2 regions of the Caldimonas thermodepolymerans genome follow, and region 1 is predicted to be linked to the other one. Evidence: riboswitches for the same ligand, from Rfam matches in the RefSeq annotation. Region 1 holds a riboswitch; the other holds the start of a gene.
The links. A riboswitch is a leader RNA that binds a small molecule or an ion and turns the genes downstream of it on or off. The one in region 1 is predicted to bind S-adenosylhomocysteine.
Positions count from the first base shown of each region.

Region 2: it holds a riboswitch for S-adenosylhomocysteine, as region 1 does, so the genes downstream of both, ahcY (adenosylhomocysteinase) here and metH (methionine synthase) in region 1, are expected to answer to the same signal.

Region 1 covers NZ_CP064338.1:3,497,120-3,508,394, forward strand. Annotated here, with positions in the region: gene IS481_RS16545 (efflux RND transporter permease subunit) at 1-928, opposite strand, end outside; gene IS481_RS16550 (efflux RND transporter periplasmic adaptor subunit) at 946-2,160, opposite strand; gene IS481_RS16555 (TetR family transcriptional regulator) at 2,304-2,930, shown strand; gene metH (methionine synthase) at 2,950-5,688, opposite strand; S-adenosyl-L-homocysteine riboswitch at 5,727-5,817, opposite strand; gene IS481_RS16565 (YiaD family glycine zipper/OmpA-like lipoprotein) at 6,072-6,743, shown strand; gene IS481_RS16570 (OmpA family protein) at 6,766-7,251, shown strand; gene IS481_RS16575 (homocysteine S-methyltransferase family protein) at 7,302-8,354, opposite strand; gene IS481_RS16580 (rhodanese-like domain-containing protein) at 8,453-8,845, shown strand; gene IS481_RS16585 (ATP-binding protein) at 8,877-11,180, opposite strand.
Region 2 covers NZ_CP064338.1:695,292-706,566, reverse strand. Annotated here, with positions in the region: gene dapF (diaminopimelate epimerase) at 1-253, opposite strand, end outside; gene IS481_RS03445 (LpxL/LpxP family acyltransferase) at 262-1,155, opposite strand; gene IS481_RS03440 (lysophospholipid acyltransferase family protein) at 1,155-2,039, opposite strand; gene metK (methionine adenosyltransferase) at 2,221-3,399, shown strand; gene IS481_RS03430 (HD-GYP domain-containing protein) at 3,775-5,025, shown strand; gene IS481_RS03425 (HAD family hydrolase) at 5,030-5,809, opposite strand; gene IS481_RS03420 (peptide chain release factor 3) at 5,830-7,440, opposite strand; gene IS481_RS03415 (bile acid:sodium symporter family protein) at 7,760-8,737, shown strand; S-adenosyl-L-homocysteine riboswitch at 8,745-8,814, shown strand; gene ahcY (adenosylhomocysteinase) at 8,879-10,315, shown strand; gene IS481_RS03405 (TlyA family RNA methyltransferase) at 10,459-11,223, shown strand; gene metF (methylenetetrahydrofolate reductase [NAD(P)H]) at 11,231-11,275, shown strand, end outside.

The DNA of each region.
Region 1 (11,275 bases):
CCTTGACCGCGTCGGCCACGTCGAGCGCGTTGGCGCCGGACTGCAGGAACACGCCGATGGCGATCGCCGGCTGGCCGTTGACCGTGCTCGACTGGGCGTAGCTCTGCGCGCCCAGCTCGATGCGCGCGACGTCCTTCAGGCGCAGCACGCCGCCGCCCGCGGTGGAACGCAGCACGATCTCGCCGAACTCCTCCGGCTCGACCAGGCGGCCGCGCGCCGTGACGGTGTAGACCAGCTCCTGGCCCTTGGGCGCCGGATCCGCGCCGATCTTGCCGGCCGCGTACTGGGCGTTCTGAGCGTTGATCGCCGCGGCGATGTCCGAGGTGGTCACGCCCAGCTGGGCCATCTTGTCCGGCTGCAGCCACACGCGCATCGAGTAGTCGCGCGCGCCGAACACCAGCACTTCCGCCGCGCCGGGGATGCGCTTGAGCTCGTCGAGGATGTTCTGCGTCGCGTAGTTCGACAGGAACAGCTCGTCGCGCGTGCCGTTGGGCGAGGTCAGCGCGATCACGAGCAGGAAGTTCTCGCTGCGCTTGGCCACCACCACGCCGTTGCGGCGCACCTCGTCGGGCAGCCGGGGCGTGGCGAGCTGCACCCGGTTGTTGACGTTGAAGGTCGCCTTGTCGATGTCGGTGCCGACCTCGAAGGTGGCGGTGATCGTGAGCGAGCCGTCGGACGACGAGGTCGAGCTGAAGTACAGCAGGTTCTCGACGCCCGAGAGCTGCTCCTCGATCGGCGCGGCCACGGTCTTGGCCAGCGTCTCGGCCGAGGCGCCAGGGTAGTTGGCGGTGATCGTCACCGTCGGCGGCGCGATCTCGGGATACTGGGCGATCGGCAGGATCTTCAGCGCGACCAGGCCTGCCAGCACGATGATGATGGACAGGACGGCGGCGAAGATCGGCCGTTCGATGAAGAAGCGGGAGGACATGCGCGAGTCCCCTTCCCTTATTCAGAAGCCGCCGAGGCCGGCTCGGAGGCCGCGGGCGCGGCCGGTGCCGCCCCCTGCGCGACGACCGGCGCGCCCGGACGCAGCTTCATGAGGTTGTCGATGATGACCTGGTCGCCGGGCTTGAGGCCCTGGCGCACGATCCAGTCGGAACCGCTCCAGCCACCCAGCTCCACCGGCGTGGGCGTGGCCTTGCCGTCCACGATGGTCCACACCATGCGGCCCTGCTCGGACTGCACCACGGCCGACTGCGGCACGGTGAACGCCTCGGTCTCGCCGGCCACCACCTGCGCGCGCACGAACTGGCCGGGCAGGATCTTCAGCTGCGGGTTGGGGAACGAGGCGCGCAGCTGCACGGTGCCGGTCTGGGGGTCGACCGTGGAGCCGGCGAAGTTGAGCCGGCCGCCTTCCATCAGCAGCCTGCCTTCGCTGTCGAGCAGGCTGACCTTGGCCTCGCGCGCCGACTGCAGGCGCGACAGCTCGTTCTCGTTGAACGAGAAGCGCACCCAGATCGGGTCGGTCTGCGTGATGGTGGTCAGCAGGCCGTTGACGCCGGGCGTCACCAGGCTGCCCTCGGACTGCAGCGAGCGGCCGCTGATGCCCGAGATCGGTGCATGGACCACCGTGTACGACAGGTTCAGCTCGGCCTGGCGCACCTGGGCCTGGGCCTGGGCCACGGCGGCTTCGGCCAGGCGCAGCGCGGAGGTCGCGTCGTCGTATTCGCGCTGGCTGATGGCCTGCTGCTCGGCCAGCGGCTTGAGGCGCTGCTCCTCGCGGCGCGCCTGCTCCAGCTGCGCGGCCTGCTGCGCCAGCGTGGCCTTGGCCTGGGCGAGCGCGATCTCGAACGGCGCGCGCTCGATGTAGTACATCGGCGCGCCGGCCTTGACCCGCTCGCCTTCCTGGTAGACCTGGCGCTCGAGCAGGCCGCTGACGCGCGCCTGCACCTGCACTTCCTTGGAGCCTTCGGCGCGGCCGACGGCCTCCAGCGTCACCGGCACGGTCTGCAGCTGCACGGTGCGCACGCCGACCGGCATCGCCTGCGGCGCCCCCCCTGCCCCCGGCCCGCCCGGCCCCTGCGGCTGGGACGACCCCGGGCTGCATGCCACCAGCGCCAGTGCGGCGAGCGAGGCGAACACGAAGGACAGGCGCGGTGCCAGCGTGCGCGGCGCGTCAGGCGAGGCGGCCGCCACGGAAGAACGATACGGATGAGCCATGGATGAGCCTGGGCAGAGGAAAAAAGACGACAAAGCCGTCATCTGACGGCGATCAAGTGCGGTATCGGGATGCGGGTGCTGCAAGCGGGCTATGATACATACATTCCTGTATGTATGTTTGAGGTTCTTTTCAAGACGCCCCCATGGTTCGACGCACCAAGGAAGAAGCCGAGCAGACCCGCCGCAGCATCCTCGCTGCTGCGCGCAAGACGTTCCATGAGCAGGGCGTCGGCAACACCAGCCTGGAGCAGATCGCCCAGGCCGCGGGCCTGACCCGAGGGGCGATTTACTGGCACTTCGCGAACAAGGAGGAATTGTTCAAGGCAATGCGCCAGGAAGTCACGGTTCCCCTGGCAGACCGTATGGATTACACGCTGCTGTCGGACCCGTCCACCGAGCCGCTGGAGCGGGTGCGCAACTTCCTGGTGCAGTTCGCCGATCTCCTGAGCGACAACCCCTGCATGCGCGACACGATGGAGATCCTCAACTTCAAGTGCGAGTTCGTCGGCGAGATGCAGCGCGACCTGGCCGAGTATGCGCTCAACTGCGAGGAATGTGTCGCCAAGCTGCAACAGACCTACCAGGCCGCGCAGCGCGCCGGGCAGCTGCGTCCTGGCCTGTCGCCGCGCATCGCCGCCCTCGACACGCTGGTGTTCCTGACCGGCCTGCTGCGCCTGCGGCTGCTGGGCGTGCCGGGCCTGCAGACGCGCCGCGACACGCACGCATTGATCCGCGCGCACGTCGACAGCCGCCGCCCCGCCGCGGCCTGAGCGGCCCCGCCGCCCCGGCTCACAGCAGGCTCGACAGCGAGCGCTGCACCTCGGCTGCCGGCAGCCCGGTGCGGCGCGCCCAGTCCTCGATCTGGTCCGGCCCCACCTTGCCGACGTTGAAGTACGTCGCCTGCGGGTGGGCCAGGTAGAAGCCGCTGACGCTGGCCGCCGGCGTCATCGCCAGGCTCTCGGTCAGTCCCATGCCGATGTCCTCGCAGGCCAGCACGCGGAACAGCTCGCGCTTGACGCTGTGGTCCGGGCAGGCAGGATAACCGGGCGCCGGGCGGATGCCCTGGTACTTCTCGGCGATCAGCTCCTCGTTGCTCAGCGCCTCGTCCGGCGCGTAGCCCCAGAACTCGGTGCGCACGCGCTGGTGCATGCGCTCGGCCAGCGCCTCGGCGAGCCGGTCGGCCAGCGCCTTGAGCATGATGGCCGAATAGTCGTCGTGGTCGGCGAGGAAGGCCTGTTCCTTCTTCTCGACACCGATGCCGGCCGTCACCGCGAACAGGCCGACGTAGTCGTTGTTGAGCGGCGAGACGAAGTCGGCCAGGCACCGGTTGGGGCGCTTGACGCCGTCGATCACCGGACGCTCGCTCTGCATGCGCAGGCCGTGCCAGGTCATCAGCGGCTGGGTGCGCGCCTCGTCGGCGTAGATCAGGATGTCGTCGTCGTTGACCTGCTGCGCCGGGTACAGCCCGATCACGGCATGCGCGGTCAGCCAGCGGCCCTCGATCAGCCGCTTGAGCATGCGCTGGCCGTCGCTGTAGACGCGCCGCGCCGACTCGCCGACCACCTCGTCGGTCAGGATGTCCGGGAAGCGCCCGGCCAGGTCCCAGGTCTGGAAGAACGGGCCCCAGTCGATGTAGTGGGCCAGCTCCGCGAGGTCGTAGTTGCGGAACACGCGGCGGCCGATGAACTTCGGTGCCGGAGGCGTGTAGGCGCTCCAGTCGATCGGCGTCTTGTTCGCGCGCGCCTCGGCCAGGCTGACCAGCGGCGTCTGCTTCTTGTTCGCATGCAGCTGGCGCACGCGCTCGTAGTCGGCCTTCAGGTCCGCGATGAACTTCGCGGCCTTCCCGTCGGACAGCAGGTCCGAGCACACGCCCACGCTGCGCGAGGCATCGGGCACGTAGACGACGGGACCGTCGTAGTTCGGCGCGATCTTGACCGCGGTGTGCACGCGGCTGGTGGTCGCGCCGCCGATCAGCAGCGGGACCTGGCGGCTGCGGAAGTACTCGTCGCGCTGCATCTCGGCGGCGACGTGCTGCATCTCCTCGAGGCTGGGCGTGATCAGGCCCGACAGGCCGACGATGTCCGCGCCCTCTTCCTTCGCCTTGGCGAGGATGTCCTGGCACGGGACCATCACGCCCATGTTGACCACCTCGAAGTTGTTGCACTGGAGCACGACCGCGACGATGTTCTTGCCGATGTCGTGCACGTCGCCCTTCACGGTCGCGATCACGATCTTGCCCTTGGGCTTGACGTCGCCGCCGGCGGCCTGGAGCTGGCGCTTCTCTTCCTCGATGTAGGGGACGAGATGGGCCACCGCCTGCTTCATCACCCGCGCGGACTTGACCACCTGCGGCAGGAACATCTTGCCGGCGCCGAACAGGTCGCCGACGATGTTCATGCCGGCCATCAGCGGCCCCTCGATCACGTGCAGCGGGCGGCCGCCGCCCGCCTTGATCTTCTGCCAGGCCTCCTCGGTGTCCTCGACGATGAAGTCGGTGATGCCGTGCACCAGCGCATGGCTCAGGCGCGCCTCGACCGGCGCGTCGCGCCAGGCGAGCTTGGCGCTGTCGTCCTTGGCCGCGCCCTTGACCTGCTCGGCGATCTCCAGCAGCCGCTCGGTGGCATCGGGCCGGCGGTTGAGCACCACGTCCTCGACGCGCTCGCGCAGCTCGGGGTCCAGCTCGTCGTAGACGCCGATCATCCCGGCGTTGACGATACCCATGTCCAGCCCGGCCTGGATCGCGTGGTACAGGAACACCGTGTGGATCGCCTCGCGCACCGGCTCGTTGCCGCGGAAGCTGAAGCTCACGTTGGACACGCCGCCGCTGACCTTGGCGCCCGGCAGGTGCTGCTTGATCCAGCGCGTCGCGTTGATGAAGTCGACCGCGTAGTTGTTGTGCTCCTCGATGCCGGTGGCGATCGCGAAGATGTTGGGGTCGAAGATGATGTCCTCGGGCGGGAAGTCCACCTCGTCGACCAGGATGCGGTAGGCCCGCTCGCAGATCTGGATCTTGCGCTCGAAGGTGTCGGCCTGGCCCTGCTCGTCGAAGGCCATCACGACGGCCGCCGCGCCGTAGCGGCGGATCAGCCGGGCCTGGCGCTTGAACTCGGCCTCGCCTTCCTTGAGCGAGATCGAGTTGACGATGCCCTTGCCCTGGATGCACTTGAGGCCCGCCTCGATCACCTCCCACTTGGAGCTGTCGATCATGATCGGCACGCGCGCGATCTCGGGCTCGGAGGCGATCAGGTTCAGGAAGCGCATCATCGCGGCCTTGCTGTCGAGCATGGCCTCGTCCATGTTGACGTCGATGATCTGCGCACCGTTCTCGACCTGCTGGCGGGCGACCGACAGCGCCTCCTCGAACTGGCCGTTGAGGATCATGCGCGCGAACGCCTTGGAGCCGGTGACGTTGGTGCGCTCGCCGATGTTGATGAACAGGTGCCCTTCGCCGATGGTCACCGGCTCCAGGCCGGACAGGCGCATCGGGGGAACGGGACGGGTGGCAGCAGGGGCGGTGGTCTCGGTCATGGCCTCAAGCAGGTCGACGGCCACGGCTCACCCGTGGCGCGGGGTGAGCGTCGTTGCAAACGAATGGATCCAAGCCTGACGCCGGCGGTTTCTCGCGTCCCGCGCGGCGCTGCAACGCTCCTTGGAGAAGGCCGCCATTCTACGCCAGCCGCAGGCGCCGCCCCGGCACGCCCGCCGATGCTGCCGGCAGGCCGTGAACCGGGCGAGGATGCGGGTCTGTCACCTGCCATCGCACAACATGTGTGCACACACTTTCCGTCTTCGCGGCAACGGCATGCCCCGGCGCGAGCTTGTTACATTTCTCACGCAACGGCGCTTGCCCGCCGCCCTGGCTTGGGCTGCAATGAGTGCTCGCACTTCTAACGATGAGAAAAGGAGCTCGCATGAAAAACTCCATCGCCGCGATCGCCGCCCTGGCCGTGCTGGCCAGCGGTTGCGCGAACATGACGGAAACCCAGAGCAACACGGCCAAGGGCGCCGGCATCGGCGCTGCGGCCGGTGCGCTGATCGGCGTGGCGACGGCCGGAGGCAACAAGGGCAAGAGCGCCGCCACCGGGGCGGCCGCGGGCGCCGCGGTCGGCGCGCTGGGGGGCTACATCTGGTCCAAGCGCATGGAAGAGCAGAAGGCCCGGATGGAGCAGGCCACGCAGGGCACTGGCATCGACGTCGAGCGCACCGCCGACAACCGCATCAAGGTGCAGATCCCGAGCGACGCCGGCTTCGACGTCGGTCGCGCCACCGTGAAGCCGCAGCTGGCCCGGGTGCTCGACAGCTTCGCGCAGAGCATGCGCGACCACAGCGCCACCGTGATCAGCATCATCGGCCACACCGACAGCACCGGCACCGACGCGATCAACAACCCGCTGTCGCTGGACCGCGCCGCCGCCACGCGCGACTACCTGGTGGCCCGTGGCGTGGCCGCCTCGCGCATCGCGATCGACGGCCGCGGCAGCCGCGAGCCGGTCGCCTCCAACGACACCGAGGCCGGCCGGGCGCAGAACCGGCGCGTGGAGATCTACGTCGCCGAGCCCGAGAGCGTGGCGCAGAACCGCTGAAGGCGGGCCGGACGTGATGCGCATGGCCCTGTCCCGCGCGGCCTGGCTGCTGGCCGGCAGCGTGCTGCTGGCCGGCTGCGGCAGCACCGGCGGCTCGCTGTTCCCGGGCCTCGGCGGCGCGTCGCTGGACGCGCAGCGCCACCGCCTGGCGCGCGAGCTGGCCGGCACGCCGGTGGTGGTGGCCGCGGTCGACGACGGCTACCGCGTGGCGGTGCCGCTGAAGTACGCGTTCGATCCGCGCCGCTCGGCGGTCAAGCCGCCGCTGGCCGCGGTGCTGGACCGCGTCGCCCAGGGCGTGAAGGACGAGCCCGGTGCCCAGGTGCGCGTGACCGCCCCCGGGGACGGTCGCAGCAGCCCGATGCTGGCGCGCGACCGCGCCGAAAGCACGCGCGACTACCTGATCGCGCGCGGCGTGCCGCGCGAACGCTTCGCCGGCGTCGAGGCCGGCGCCGACGGCACGGACGTGGAGATCACGGTCTCGGCGCGCCGCGCCACCGCCGCACGCTAGCCTCGGCCACGCCCCGACCCAGCCCCGGCCCCGTCCGGGGCTTCGTCTTTTCAGGAGGTGGCCAGCAGGCCGGTGAACATCGCCTCGTGCCGGCAGCGCGGCTGGTAGCGGCTGACGCGCTTGGCGATCTCGGCGATGTGCTCGGGCGTGGTGCCGCAGCAGCCGCCGACGATGTTGAGGAACCCGGCCTTGGCGAAGTCCTCCATCAGCCCGGCGGTGATCGGCGGCGTCTCGTCGAAGCCGGTGTCGCTCATCGGGTTGGGCAGGCCGGCGTTCGGGTAGCAGCTGATGTAGGTGTCGCCGGCGATCTTCGACAGCTCCTCGATGTACGGGCGCATCAGCGCCGCGCCGAGCGCGCAGTTCAGGCCCACGGCCAGCGGCCGGGCATGGCGCACCGAATGCCAGAAGGCGCCCACCGTCTGCCCGGAGAGGATGCGCCCCGAGGCGTCGGTGACGGTGCCGGAGATGATCACCGGCAGGCGCTCGCCGGTGGCCTCGAACAGCTCGTCGATCGCGAAGATCGCCGCCTTGGCGTTGAGCGTGTCGAAGATGGTCTCGACCAGGAACAGGTCGGCGCCGCCTTCGAGCAGGCCCTCGGCCTGCTCGTAGTAGGCCTCCTTCAGCTCGTCGAAGGTGACGTTGCGCGCGCCCGGGTCGTTGACGTCGGGGCTGATGCTCGCGGTGCGCGGCGTCGGCCCGAAGGCGCCGGCGACGAAGCGCGGCTTGTCGGCCGTGGCGTACTTCTCGCAGGCCGTCCTGGCCAGGCGCGCCGCCTCGACGTTCATCTCGCGCGCCAGCTGCGGCAGGCCGTAGTCCTCCTGCGCGACGCGGGTGGCGCCGAAGGTGTTGGTCTCGATGATGTCCGCGCCGGCGTCCAGGTAGCGCTCGTGGATCTCGCGGATCACGTCCGGCCGCGTGAAGACCAGCAGCTCGTTGTTGCCCTTCAGGTCCTTGGGATGGCCCGCGAAGCGGCTGCCGCGGTAGTCGGCCTCGGACAGCTTGTAGCGCTGGATCATGGTGCCCATCGCACCGTCGAGCACGACGATGCGCTGCTGGAGGATCTCGGGCAGCTGCTGGGCACGGGTGTAGGGACGGGCGTTCATGCCGCGATTGTAGGCAGCGCCCCAAAGCCCCTGACGGCCGGCGTGTCGTGGCGTCCCGCCGTGGCGTGCGCCGCATGCAGGACAATCACGCCCGGCTTATGAAACACCTCACCCCCCGACAGGCCTGGGAACTGCTGCAGGCCCACCCGGACGTGCTGTTCGTCGACGTCCGCATGGAAATCGAATACCTGTACGTCGGTCACCCGCCCGGCATCGTGCACATCGCCTGGTACGAGTACCCGGACATGCAGCCGGTGCCGGAGCAGTTCGTGCAGCAGGTGCTGCGCGAGGCCGGCTCGCCCTCGCGCCCGGTGATGCTGCTGTGCCGCTCGGGCAACCGGTCGCTGGCCGCCGGCGAGGCGCTGGAGGCCGCCGGCTTCACCGACGTGATCAACGTGCTGCACGGCTTCGAGGGCGACCTCGACGAACACGCCCACCGCAACACGGTCAACGGCTGGCGCCACGACGGGCTGCCCTGGGCGCAGTTCTAGCGCCGATCCGTTCCCCGGGGACGCGCCCCGGTCAGTGCAGGAAGCCCATCCCGCGGGCCTGCCGCACCTGGGGCTTGACGCGATGCTCGGCCTCCAGCTGCGACAGGAACTCGTCCGGCTCGAAGGCCACGCCCAGGATGTCCACCTGGCGCTTGACGGCCGCGAAGTCGCCCGGCGTCAACGACTCCAGCTGGCGCAGCCGGTCGCGCTGCTCGGCAGTCAGCGCCGCGGCCTCGCCGGCCAGCGCCTCGACGACGAACATGCGCTCGCGCTGCTCGGCGGTCAGCGGCTTGAAGCGGATCTTGAACGTGAAGCGGCGCAGCGCCGCCTCGTCGAGCTCGTCGAACAGGTTGGTGGTGCAGATGAACACGCCGGCATAGCGCTCCATGCCCTGCAGCATCTCGTTGACCTCGCTGACCTCGTAGTTGCGCTCGGCCAGGCGGCGGCTGCGCAGGAAGCTGTCGGCCTCGTCGAGCAGCAGCACCGCGTGCTCGGCCTCGGCCTCCTCGAACATGCGCGCCATGTTCTGCTCGGTCTCGCCGACGTACTTGCTGACCAGGTCCGAGGCCTGGCGCACCATCAGCGGCTGCTGCAGCTCGCCGGCGATGTACTCGGCCAGCGCGGTCTTGCCGGTGCCGGGCGGCCCGTGGAAGCACAGCGTGCCGAAGCCCTTGCGGCGCAGCGCCTCGATGATGCGCGGCACCTCGAAGCGCGACTCGGTGTGGATCAGGCCCAGGTCGTAGCGCGTGACCACCGGGCGGGCGCCGCGCTCGCCGCCGGTGTTGCCCAGGGCCTTGTCCGCATTGGCGAGCTGGCGCTCGATCAACCGCTCCACGTCGGGCGTGCCGTCCCCGCCGGCCAGCTGGGCAAAGCGCACCGCGGTGCGGATCTGCGCCGGCGTCAGCGCCTTGCGCGCGGCCAGGCGGGCGACGAACTCCGGGCTCACCTTGGCGCCGCTCAAGGCCTTGGCGACCAGCGCCTCGCGCGCGCCGGGCGGCGGCGACTTCAGCTCCAGGTGGTACTGGAAGCGGCGCCGGAACGCCGGGTCGATCTGCTCGATGCGGTTGGTGACCCAGATCACCGGCACCGGGTTGCTCTCGAGCACCTGGTTGACCCAGGCCTTGCCGCTGACCGAGCCGTTGGGCATGCCGTCGCCGGCTTCCAGCCGCGCCATCAGCTGCGCGGTGTCGGTGTTGATCGGCGGGAACACGTCCTCGACCTCGTCGAACAGCAGCGCGACATTGGGGCTGCCCTTGAGGAACACATGGCTGATCTGCAGCGAGCGGTAGCGGTCGCGCCCGGACAGCGAGTTGCCGTCGCGGTCGGCGTACTCGACCTCGTACAGCTCCAGCCCGGCCGCCTGGGCCACCACCTTGGCCAGCTCGGTCTTGCCGGTGCCCGGCGGCCCGTAGAGCAGGATGTTGACCCCCGGTTCCTTGTGCGCCACCGCGTTGCGCAGCAGGGCCACCAGCACCTGCGCGTCCTCGGCCACGTACTGGAAGTCCTCCAGGGTCAGCTCGCTCGGCGCGGCCGGCCGGGTGAACACGGCCATCAGCTCGGTCTCGTCGCGGTACTCGCGCATCAGCACCGGCGGCAGCTGCTCGGAGACCTTCATCAGGTCGGCCAGGTCGGTGATGTTGTGCTCCGAGATCAGGTTCTCGATCATGCCGATGCGCTCGAGCCGCGAGCCGGCGCGCAGCGCCTCGCCGACGTCCTTCTCGTCGACGCCGGCCACCTCGGCCAGCACCGCGTAGGCCTCCTGGGCGTTGGCGACCTTGAACTCGACCAGCAGCCCGCGCAGCTCGCGCTGGTAACGCGCCAGCGTGCCGTACAGCAACAGCGCGCGCTCGGCCGGGTTGAGCTGCAGCCGGCTGGCCAGCGCGTCGATGTTCTTCTCGACCAGCGTCGATTCCTTCTTCAGGCTGCGCCCCAGCCATTCGCAGGTGGCCCCGAGGACGGCCAGCAGGTCCTTGGGCGCATCCTTGACGTATTCGTCGATGTAGAAGAACAGCGTGCCTTCCTCGTACGGCCCCTGCCAGGTGCCGTGCCGCTCCAGGAAGCGCGCATCGTCGAGCTTCTCGTGGCCCTTCCACAGCTCGTTGCCGGCGCAGCGGCGCGCCAGGAACTGGCGCAGCCGCGCCAGCACCGACACCGGCCAGACCAGGTGCCGGCCGGTCAGGGACAGGAGGCTGTTCCAGTCGCGCCGCACGTTGAAGCGCCCGCTGTGCCGCAAGGCGAGGGTCAGCACGAAATGCGAGCACATGCGGTCCAGCACCGGGGCGTCGGACAGGCCCGGCGACGCCACCACACGGGCCTCGGCATGGCGTTTGACCATAGCGCGCCTCCTCGTTCGGGGTTGCCTCTGGGCAGGCCCCGCGGCCGCGCGGGCTGCGGGGGGCTAGCCACCATACCCCAGCACGGGACGCAAGG
Region 2 (11,275 bases), 1.1 Mb from region 1:
ACTTCGCGAAGCAGCGCGCGCCGTTGCCGCACTGCTCGACCTCGCCGCCGTCGGCATTGACGATGCGGTAGCTGAAGTCCACGCCGGGCGCAGGCGACGGGCCGACGATCAGGATCTGGTCGGCCCCGATGCCGAAGCGTCGGTCGGCCAGGTGCCGGTACTGCCCGGGGGACAGGTCCAGGGGTGCGCGCGTGGCGTCGAGCACGACGAAATCGTTGCCCGCGCCCTGCATCTTGGTAAAGCGCAGCTTCATGGGCGGGATTATCGCGCCGCGCGCTTGCGGTACAGCGACGGCTCGCCCTTCGGGCGCGTCTTGAAGCGGCGATGCACCCACAGGTACTGCGCCGGGTTGCGCCGGATCTCGGACTCGATCCAGCGGTTCATCGCGAGCGCATCGGCCTGCGGGTCGTCGGTCGGGAAATGCTCCCAGGGCTCGAGGAAGCGCACCCGGTAGCCCCGCCCGCCCGGCAGGATCTCGCCGACCACCGGCTGCACCACCATGCCCAGCGCACGCGCCATGCGCGACGGCGCCAGCAGCGTCGAGGCCGGCACGCCGAAGAACGGGATGAAGGCCGAGTCCTGGCGGCCGAAGTCCATGTCCGGCAGGTTGAAGAAGGCATGGCCCTGGCGGATGCAGCGCATCAGCGGCCGCGCCGATTCCTGGCGCGAGAACAGCGTCGCGCGGCCGAAGCGCAGCCGCCCGCGCCGCACCGCGGCGTCGAACACCTTGTCGCTCTGGGTCTGGTAGATCGATGCGGCCGGCCGCTGCACGTACAGCTGCTCGGCGACCCCTGCCACGTCCAGCGCCAGGAAGTGCGGCACCAGGAACATCACCGGCTTGTCGCTGCGGTCGGCAAAGCCCACGTCGCCTTCGACGTGGATCAGGCGCCGCAGCCGCGCCTCGCTCGCGTACCACAGCATCGGCCGCTCGAGCAGGCTGCGCGTCAGCCACTGGAAATGCTCGCGCGCCAGCGCCTCGCGCTCGGCGGGCGACTTCTCGGGGAAGCACAGCTCGAGGTTGCGCAGCGCGATTTGCCGGCGCGACTTCGCCAGCGGGTACAGCACACGGCCCAGGCCGCGGCCGAGCGCGGCCAGCACCGGCAGCGGCAGCCAGTGCAGCAGCCACAACAGGGCGAGCAGCAGCCGCGAGCCCATCAGGACGACTCCGCCGCGCCGGCGGGCGCAGCCTCGCGACGCGGTTGCTTGTAGCGGTGATAGCCCCACAGGTACTGCCCGGGGCATCGCAGGATCAATCGTTCCATGGCGCGGTTGATGGCGGTGGCGGCCGATTGTCCTTGATCGGCGGCCAGGTCCGGCAAGGGTTCGTCAAATGGCTCCAGGTGGATCACGTAGCCCGCGCCGCGGCGCAGCCGCTCGCCCCAGGCCAGCACGATGCTCGCGCCGGTCTGCTGCGCCAGCCGCGCGGCGAGCGTCATGGTGTAGGCCGGCCGGCCGAAGAACGGCGCCCACACGCCCATGCCCTCGGGCGGCACCTGGTCGGGCAGCAGGCCGACCGCCTGCCCCTGGCGCAGCGCGCGGATCATCTGCCGCACCCCGGCCAGCGTGGCCGGCGCGGTCGCGAGCCCCGGGCGGCGCCGCGCCGCCTCCACCAGCGGCCGGATCGCGGCCTTGCGTGGCGGCCGGTACAGCACCGTGATCGGACCGTGCGTCGCGCCGTAGCGCTCGGCATAGCCCTGCGCGGTCACCTCGAAGCAGCCCAGGTGCGGGGTCAGGAACACGATGCCCTTGCCGCGCCGATGGGCTTCCTCGATGCAGGCCTCGCCCTGCCAGCGCAGCTTGTCCCCCAGCGGCCGGTCCGCCGGGCGCATCCACAGCCAGGGCAGTTCCATCACCATGCGTCCGGCCTCGGCCACCGCCGCGCGCGCCTGCGCCGGCGCCACGCCCGCCTGCGCCGCGTTGCGGTGCAGCCGTCGGCGGTAGGTGGGCGACAGCAGCCAGGTCAGCCAGCCCAGTCCTGCACCAAGGACGTGCAATAGCCCCAAGGGCCAACGTGACAGCAGACGGAACAGCGTGAGCATCTTTTCTATAATCGCGCGGTCGCCGGTTTAAGGAACAACTTGCGGGGCGACGCAGGAGCGAAGCATAGCGAGCTCCTGCTGGACCACCGGGTCCGACAAATGCCGCTAAAGCGTTCGCCGCACCTCCTCAAGACCCGGGCCGGCAACGCAGGCCAGGGTCTTTTTGTTTGGAGTCAACGAAGTGGCGAACGAATTCCTCTTCACATCCGAGTCCGTCTCCGAAGGCCACCCGGACAAGGTGGCCGACCAGATCTCCGACGCGATCCTGGATGCCATCTTCGAGCAGGACCCCCGGTCGCGCGTGGCCGCCGAGACGCTGTGCAACACGGGTCTCGTGGTGCTGGCCGGTGAAATCACCACCAACGCGCATGTCGACTACATCCAGGTCGCGCGCGACACGATCAAGCGCATCGGCTACGACAACACCGAGTACGGCATCGACTACAAGGGCTGCGCGGTGCTCGTGGCCTACGACAAGCAGAGCAACGACATCGCGCAGGGCGTGGACCACGCCAGCGACGACTACCTGAACACCGGCGCCGGCGACCAGGGCCTGATGTTCGGCTACGCCTGCGACGAGACGCCCGAGCTGATGCCCGCGCCGATCTACTACGCGCACCGCATCGTCGAGCGCCAGGCCCAGCTGCGCAAGGACGGGCGCCTGCCCTTCCTGCGCCCGGACGCCAAGAGCCAGATCACGATGCGCTACGTGGACGGCCGCCCGCACAGCATCGACACCGTGGTGCTGTCCAGCCAGCACAGCCCCGAGATGAGCGACGGCTCCAAGATGAAGCCCGAGTTCATCGAGGCCTGCATCGAGGAGATCATCAAGCCGGTGCTGCCCAAGGAGTGGCTGAAGGACACCAAGTACCTGATCAACCCGACCGGCCGCTTCGTGATCGGCGGCCCGCAGGGCGACTGCGGCCTGACCGGGCGCAAGATCATCGTCGACACCTATGGCGGTGCCTGCCCGCACGGCGGCGGCGCCTTCTCGGGCAAGGACCCGACCAAGGTCGACCGCTCGGCCGCCTACGCCGCGCGCTACGTCGCGAAGAACATCGTCGCCGCAGGCCTGGCGCGCCAGTGCCAGATCCAGGTCAGCTACGCGATCGGCGTGGCGCGCCCGATCAACATCACGGTCTACACCGAAGGCACGGGCGTGATCCCCGACGAGCAGATCGCCGCGCTGGTGCAGGAGCACTTCGACCTGCGCCCGAAGGGCATCATCCAGATGCTGGACCTGCTGCGCCCGATCTACTCCAAGACCGCCGCCTACGGCCACTTCGGCCGCGAGGAACCCGAATTCTCGTGGGAGCGCACCGACAAGGCCGCTGCACTGCGCGCAGCGGCCGGGCTGTAAGCCCCGGCGTGCGGAACGCCCGGCATCGGTGCGCGGGCGACGCTCACGTTGCGCCAGCAAGGTGAGCGCAGACCAAAGAACGGACAAGGCGGCGGCACTGCGCCCGCAGGGGGCCGTTCCCGGGTGACGCTCGCATTGCGCCGGCAATGCGAGTCGAGACCACACGCCGCTGCGGGCGACGCCCACATCGCGCCAGCGAGGTGCGCACGCCCCCCCACCGTACGCCGCAGCCGGGCCGTCGCGCCCGGCAGGCCGCCGCCCCGCCCCTGATCACCCCTACTGGGCGCGCACAAGCGTGCTTTTTTCATCACCACCCGCCCCCGACCTTCCCTAGGATCACCGGGGTCCCGTGTCCCCCTGCTTCAACCACCCCCGATGTCGTTGTCGGCTCCCTCGCCCACCCGCAAGAAGGTCCGCGTCGAACAGCTGCGGCCGGGCATGTTCGTGCTCGAGCTGTGCGGCGCCTGGCTGGACCACCCGTTCTGGCGGACCTCCTTCCTGCTCAAGGACCAGGCCGACCTGGAGCGGCTGCGCCAGAGTCCCGTCCGCGAGGTGTGGATCGACATCGCGCGCGGCCTGGACGTGGCCCCGGAAGCACCGGCCCCGGCGCGCGGCGACGCGGCTCCTCCGCCGCCGGTCAAGCCGGTGCGCACCGTGCCGGAGAAGGTCCCCCTGGAAGAGGAGATCGGCCGCGCCCGGAAGATCTGCATGCGCGCCTGCCGGGAGGTCGGCGGGCTGTTCCAGCAGGCCCGCATGGGGCAGGCCCTGCGCACCGCCCCGGTCGTCGAGCTGGTGGAGGACATCACCGCCTCGGTGCTGCGCAGTCCCAGCGCCCTGGTGAGCCTGGCGCGCCTGAAGACCAAGGACGACTACACCTACCTGCATTCGGTGTCCGTGTGTGCCCTGATGGTGTCGCTCGGCCGGCAGCTCGGGCTGCCCGAACCGGAACTGCGCGAAGTGGGCCTGGCCGGGCTGCTGCACGACCTGGGCAAGGCGGCCATCCCGCTGGAAATACTCAACAAGCCCGGCCGGCTGACCGACGAGGAGTTCGCCCTCGTCAAGGAACACCCGCGCGCCGGCCATGCCATGCTGAGCGACGCCGGCGTGACCTCCGACAGCGCGCTGGACGTCTGCCTGCACCACCATGAGCGCATCGACGGCCGCGGCTACCCGGACGGGCTGGCGGGCGAGGCCATCAGCCTGCACGCCCGCATGGGGGCGGTCTGCGACGTCTACGACGCCATCACCTCCGACCGCCCCTACAAGGCCGGCTGGCACCCGGCCGAGGCCATCCGGCGCATGGCGCAGTGGACGAAGGAAGGCCACTTCGACGAACGCGTGTTCCAGGCCTTCGTGAAGTGCATCGGCATCTACCCGACCGGCTCGCTGGTGAAGCTGCAGTCAGGCCGCCTGGCGGTGGTGCTGGAGCAGCGCGAATCCTCGCTGCTCACGCCGCGGGTGAAGGTCTTCTTCTCGACCCGCTCGAACCTCCACATCCCGCCGGAAGAAATCGACCTGGCGTCGTCGCTGGTGCGCGACCGCATCGTGAGTCAGGAGAACCCGGAAGACTGGGGCTTCCGCCACCTGGACGAACTGTGGGCGGGGCCACCGGCCCGCCCGGCCTGAGGCCTCAGCCCCGCGCTGCCAGCAGGGCACGCGCCACTTCGGCAAAACCTGCCCCCCGCTCGCCCTGGGTGACGTAGGCAGGCCGGTGCTGCAGCTGCGGCAGGAAGCGCGTGATGTTCGCCACCCCGACGCTGTGCGGGAAGTGCTCGAACATGCGCTGGTCGTTGGTGGAATCGCCGACGTAGACCCACTGGTCGATCTCGGCGTCCAGGTCGCGGCCGTAGAGCTCGCGCACGATCCAGCGCGCGCCGCTGAGCTTGTCGTGCGAGCCGAACCAGCCGTTGATGTGGATCGAGCTGACCGTGGCGACCATGCCTTCGGCGCGCATCAGCGCGACCACCTGCTCGATGCGCTCGGGCGGCAGGTGGGCGAACTCGCCGTGGTCGATCGCGATGTCGGTGACGCGCCCGGCGCTGTCGCGCGCCAGCGTCGCGCCGGGCACCTCGCGCAGCACGCGCTGCGCGACCTGGCGCAGCCGCTCGGCATTGCGCGCACGCGTAGCCTCGTCCTGCACGTAGAGCGTGCGCCCGTCGGGCAGCAGCGCCATCGCGCCATTCTCCGGCACGATGGCCGCGACCGGCCAGCTGCGCGCGAACGGCTCGGACCAGCCCATCGGCCGGCCGGTGATCGGGATCACGACCAAGCCGGCGGCCTGCAGGTCGGCCAGCGCCTGCAGCGCGTCGGCGGTGATCGCGCCGTTGGTCGTCAGCGTGTCGTCGATGTCGGTGAAGACGCCCCGGATGCGCCGGCGCGCGTCCACGGGCCACGCTTGCAGCGGCTGCATCGGGCCGGTCCTCCGTGTCCTCACGCGGCCTTTTCCAGCACCAGCCCGGCGTGCTCGCGCAGCGGGTGGAAGCGGACCCTGGGGAAGCGCTCCTGCGTCAGCCGCAGGTCGTACGGCGAGGTCATCAGGTAGGCCAGCGTGTCGGCCGCGTCGAGCGCGAGCTTGCTGGCGTTGGCGTCGGTGAACTTCTTCAGTTCCTCGGGCGTGTCGGCCGTGATCCAGCGCGCGCCGACGAAGCGCGATGGCATCAGTCGCACCTCGACGCCGTATTCGGTCTTCAGGCGGTGCTGGACGACCTCGAACTGCAGCTGGCCGACCGCACCCAGCAGCATCGGCCCGCCTTCGTGCGGGCGGAACACCTGGATCGCCCCTTCCTCGCCCAGCTGCAGCAACCCGGCCTGCAGCTGCTTGCTCTTCATCGGGTTGGCCAGCTCCACGGCCTGGAACAGCTCGGGCGCGAAGAAGGGCAGCCCGGTGTACTGCAGCGCCTCGCCTTCGGTGATGGTGTCGCCCAGCTGCACGCCGCCGTGGGTCGTGAAGCCGATGATGTCGCCGGCGTAGGCCTCGTCGACCGCCTCGCGGCGCTGCGACAGGAAGGTCACCACGCTGGTGGGCCGCAGCTCCTTGCCGGTGCGCTGCACCTTGAGCTTCATGCCCTGCGTGTAGCGCCCGGAGTAGACGCGCACGAAGGCGATGCGGTCGCGGTGCGACGGGTCCATGTTGGCCTGCACCTTGAACACCACGCCGGAGAACTGCTCCTCGTCCGGTGCGACCACGCGCGTGGTGGAGGCGCGCGGCCCCGGCGCGGGCGCCAGGTCCACCAGCGCGTCCAGTACCTCCTGCACGCCGAAGTTGTTGACCGCCGAGCCGAAGAACACCGGCGTCTGCTTCGCGGCGAGGAAGGCCTCGCGGTCGAAGGCCGGCGCCGCCTCGGTCAGCAGCTCGATGTTCTGCTCGGCCAGCTCGTAGTCGTGGCCGAAGCGCTCGCGCAGCGCGGCGGCCTCGGTCAGCGGCACGATCTGCTGGTCGGTGACGCGGTCCTCGCCGGCACGGAACAGCCGCATGTGGCGCGCGCGCAGGTCCACGATGCCGCCGAAGGCCTTGCCCTGGCCGACCGGCCAGGTCATCGGCACGCAGGGCATGCCGAGTTCCGCCTCGATCTCGTCGAGCAGCGCGATCGGGTCGCGGCCCTCGCGGTCCATCTTGTTGATGAAGGTGATGATGGGCGTGTCGCGCTGGCGGCACACCTCGATCAGGCGGCGGGTCTGCGCTTCCACGCCGTTGGCCGCGTCGATCACCATCAGCGCCGAGTCCACCGCGGTCAGCACGCGGTAGGTGTCCTCGGAGAAGTCGCGGTGGCCCGGGGTGTCGAGCAGGTTGATGACGTGGTCGCGGTACAGCATCTGCATCACCGAGCTCGCCACCGAGATGCCGCGCTGCTTCTCGATTTCCATCCAGTCCGAGGTGGCATGGCGGCTGGCCTTGCGGGCCTTGACCGAGCCGGCGATGTGGATCGCGCCGGAGAACAGCAGCAGCTTTTCCGTCAGCGTGGTCTTGCCCGCGTCGGGGTGCGAGATGATGGCAAAGGTGCGGCGGCGCCGGACTTCGGCGGCATGAGGTGAGGCAGACAAGGGACGGGCTCCGGTACAAGTAGCTGCGGCCGTGTCGTCGCACGGCCGCCGGCAGGCCCGCATTTTCCCACGCCCCTGCCCGGGCGGTGCCGGGCGCGCACCCGCCCCGGCCGCGCCGAAGGGGTTTGTACGAAGGGAAAACTGCACATCTTCAGTATCCCCGCCGCGGCCCGGGGCATGTCCCCCTGCCTAGAATCAGGGTTAACCCCAGGTCCTGCGCCCACCAGGCGCGGCACCGCCCGACGTCCGCCCGTGACCGCACCCGGCCCCCGCGAGGCGCCGGCTTCACCGCCGTTTCGCCACTCGCAAGGAATCCGCCATGCAGGCCCTCGTCCGCCTGAGCCAGTTCGTCGGCAAGACCTTTGCCGCCTGGGTGCTGCTGTTCGCCGTGCTCGCCTATTTCGCCCCCGCCCAGTTCCGCTGGATCGCGCCGTGGATCACGGTGCTGCTGGGCATCGTCATGTTCGGCATGGGCCTGACCCTGTCGAAGGACGACTTCCGTGAAGTGTTCCGCCGGCCCGTCGACGTGCTGATCGGCGTGCTGGGCCAGTTCCTCATCATGCCGGGCCTGGCCTGGGCCCTGTGCCAGCTGCTGGGGCTGCCGCCCGAGATCGCCGTGGGCGTGATCCTGGTCGGCTGCTGCCCGGGCGGCACCGCCTCCAACGTGATGACCTACCTGGGCCGCGGCGACGTGGCGCTGTCGGTGGCGATCACCTCGGTGACCACGCTGCTCGCGCCGCTCGTCACCCCCGCGCTGATCTGGCTGCTGGCCAGCGCCTGGCTGGACGTCAACGCCGGCGCGATGTTCTGGTCCATCGTGCAGGTGGTGGTGCTGCCGATCGCGCTGGGCGTGGTCGCGCAGTCGCTGCTGCGCGAGAAGGTCAAGCTCGCGGTGGACGTGCTGCCGCTGGTGTCGGTGGCGGCGATCGTCGCCATCGTCGGCGCGGTGGTCGCGGCCAACCAGGCCCGCATCGCCGAAAGCGGCGCGCTGATCTTCGCGGTGGTCGTGCTGCACAACGGCCTGGGCCTGCTGCTGGGCTACCTGCTCGGCAAGCTGACCGGCCGCAGCATCGCCCGGCGCAAGACGCTCGCGATCGAGGTCGGCATGCAGAACTCGGGCCTGGGCGCGGCGCTCGCGGCGGCGCACTTCTCGCCGCTGGCGGCCGTGCCCAGCGCGATCTTCAGCGTCTGGCACAACATCTCGGGCGGGCTGGTGGCCACCTGGTTCCAGCGCATCGCCAACAGCCCCGAGGACACTGCGGCCGACCGGCCCTCCGGGGAAACGGCGGCCGTATAATCCGCCCCCAACCGAGGAGCGTTGCAGCGTCCGCCACGGACGCCAGGCTCGGCATCAAGCAACGACGCTCACCCACGCTTCCGTGCGGTGAGTGCCCTCCGGAAGCGTGGGCGGATCCACCCTCACGTTCCCGGAGTCACCATGAACGCTGTCCTCAAACCCTCCGCGCCGGCCGAAAGCGCCATCGCCGACATCTCCCTCGCCGACTGGGGCCGCAAGGAAATCCGCATTGCCGAAACGGAAATGCCGGGCCTGATGGCCATCCGCGAGGAATACGCCGCCAGCCAGCCGCTCAAGGGCGCGCGCATCGCCGGCTCGCTGCACATGACCATCCAGACCGCGGTGCTGATCGAGACGCTGCAGGCGCTGGGCGCCCAGGTGCGCTGGGCCTCGTGCAACATCTTCTCGACCCAGGACCACGCCGCCGCGGCGATCGCCGCCACCGGCACGCCGGTGTTCGCGAAGAAGGGCGAGACGCTGGAGGAATACTGGGACTACACCCACCGCATCTTCGACTTCGGCGCGCAGGGCAGCGAGGCCGAAGGCCCGAACATGATCCTGGACGACGGCGGCGACGCGACGCTGCTGATGCACCTGGGCAAGCGTGCCGAGTCCGACCCCTCGGTGCTGGCCAGCCCGGGCAGCGAGGAAGAGCGCATCCTGTTCGCCGCGATCAAGGCCAAGCTCGCGCAGGACCCGACCTGGTACTCGCGCAAGAGCGCGAAGATCATCGGCGTCACCGAGGAGACCACCACCGGCGTGAACCGCCTGAAGCAGATGTCCGCGCGCGGCGAGCTGATGTTCCGCGCGATCAACGTCAACGACAGCGTCACCAAGAGCAAGTTCGACAACCTCTACGGCTGCCGCGAGTCGCTGGTCGACGGCATCAAGCGCGCCACCGACGTGATGGTGGCCGGCAAGATCGCCGTGGTGTGCGGCTACGGCGACGTGGGCAAGGGCTCGGCGCAGGCGCTGCGCGCGCTGTCGGCGCAGGTGTGGGTCACCGAGATCGACCCGATCTGCGCGCTGCAGGCCGCGATGGAAGGCTACCGCGTCGTGACGATGGACTACGCCTGCGACAAGGCCGACATCTTCGTCACCGCCACCGGCAACAAGCACGTCATCACCTTCGAGCACATGGCGAAGATGAAGGACCAGGCCATCGTGTGCAACATCGGCCACTTCGACAACGAGATCGACGTCGCCGCGCTGGAAGCCAAGTGCCAGTGGGAGGAGATCAAGCCGCAGGTCGACCACGTGATCTTCCCGGACGGCAAGCGGATCATCCTGCTGGCCAAGGGGCGCCTGGTGAACCTGGGCTGTGCCACCGGCCACCCGAGCTACGTGATGAGCTCGTCGTTCGCCAACCAGACCATCGCGCAGATCGAGCTGTTCACGCACCCTGACGGCTACGACGTCGGCAAGGTCTACACCCTGCCCAAGCACCTGGACGAGAAGGTGGCCCGCCTGCAGCTGAAGAAGCTGGGCGCGATGCTGACCGAGCTGACCGACGAGCAGGCCCGCTACATCGGCGTGCCCAAGGAAGGGCCGTACAAGCCCGATACGTACCGGTACTGAACCCCCTACGGCCTGGCGGCCGCCCCTTGGAAAAGGGGGCGACACGCGTGGGCCGGCCACGCCGGATCCACGGCGCCCGCCCGGCCGAGCATGCCCTGCGGCCCGGCAGGGACGCCGGGCGGCCCGTTGCACTGCGGTTCGAGATGACGCGAGCGGATCAGTTGTTGGTACAGCGCGGACTGGCCCCGAGCCGGTCGGCCGCGCAGCGGCTGATCGAGCGCGGCGCGGCGCAGTGGAAGGGACCGCGCGGCTGGACGGTGCTGCGCAAGGCCGGCGAGGAACTGCCCGAGGGCGTGCCGCTGCGCGTGACCGACGACGCCGAGCTGCGCTACGTCTCGCGCGGCGGGCTGAAGCTGGAAGGCGCGCTCGCCGCCACGGGGCTGGACGTGCGGGGCTGGACCTGCCTGGACGTCGGGCAGAGCACCGGCGGCTTCACCGACGTGCTGCTGCAGTGCGGCGCCGCGCGCGTGGTCGGTGTGGACGTCGGGCACGGGCAGCTGCACGGGAAGCTGCGCGGCGATGCGCGCGTGACGGCGTACGAGGGCGTCAACGCGCGGGCGCTGGAGGACTCGGCGTTCGGGCGCGAGACCGCGAGGCACAGCTTCGACCTCGTCGTCGGCGACCTGTCCTTCATCTCGCTGGAACGCGTGCTGCCGGCGCTGGCGCCGTGGCTGCGGCCTGGCGGGCAGGCGCTGCTGCTGGTCAAGCCGCAGTTCGAGGTCGGGCCGCAGCATGTCGGCAAGGGCGGGCTGGTGCGCGACGCGTCGCAGTACGCGCGCGTCGAGCAGCGCCTGCGCGAGGCCTGCGCCGCGCTCGGCTGGCGCGTGCGCGGCTGGTTCGACAGCCCCATCGCCGGCGGGGACGGCAACCGGGAATTCTTCATCTGGGCGCAAGCGCCCGATGCGTGAGGACGCAATGACGACGACACCCACCACCAGGCTGCCGGTCAGCCTGGAGTTC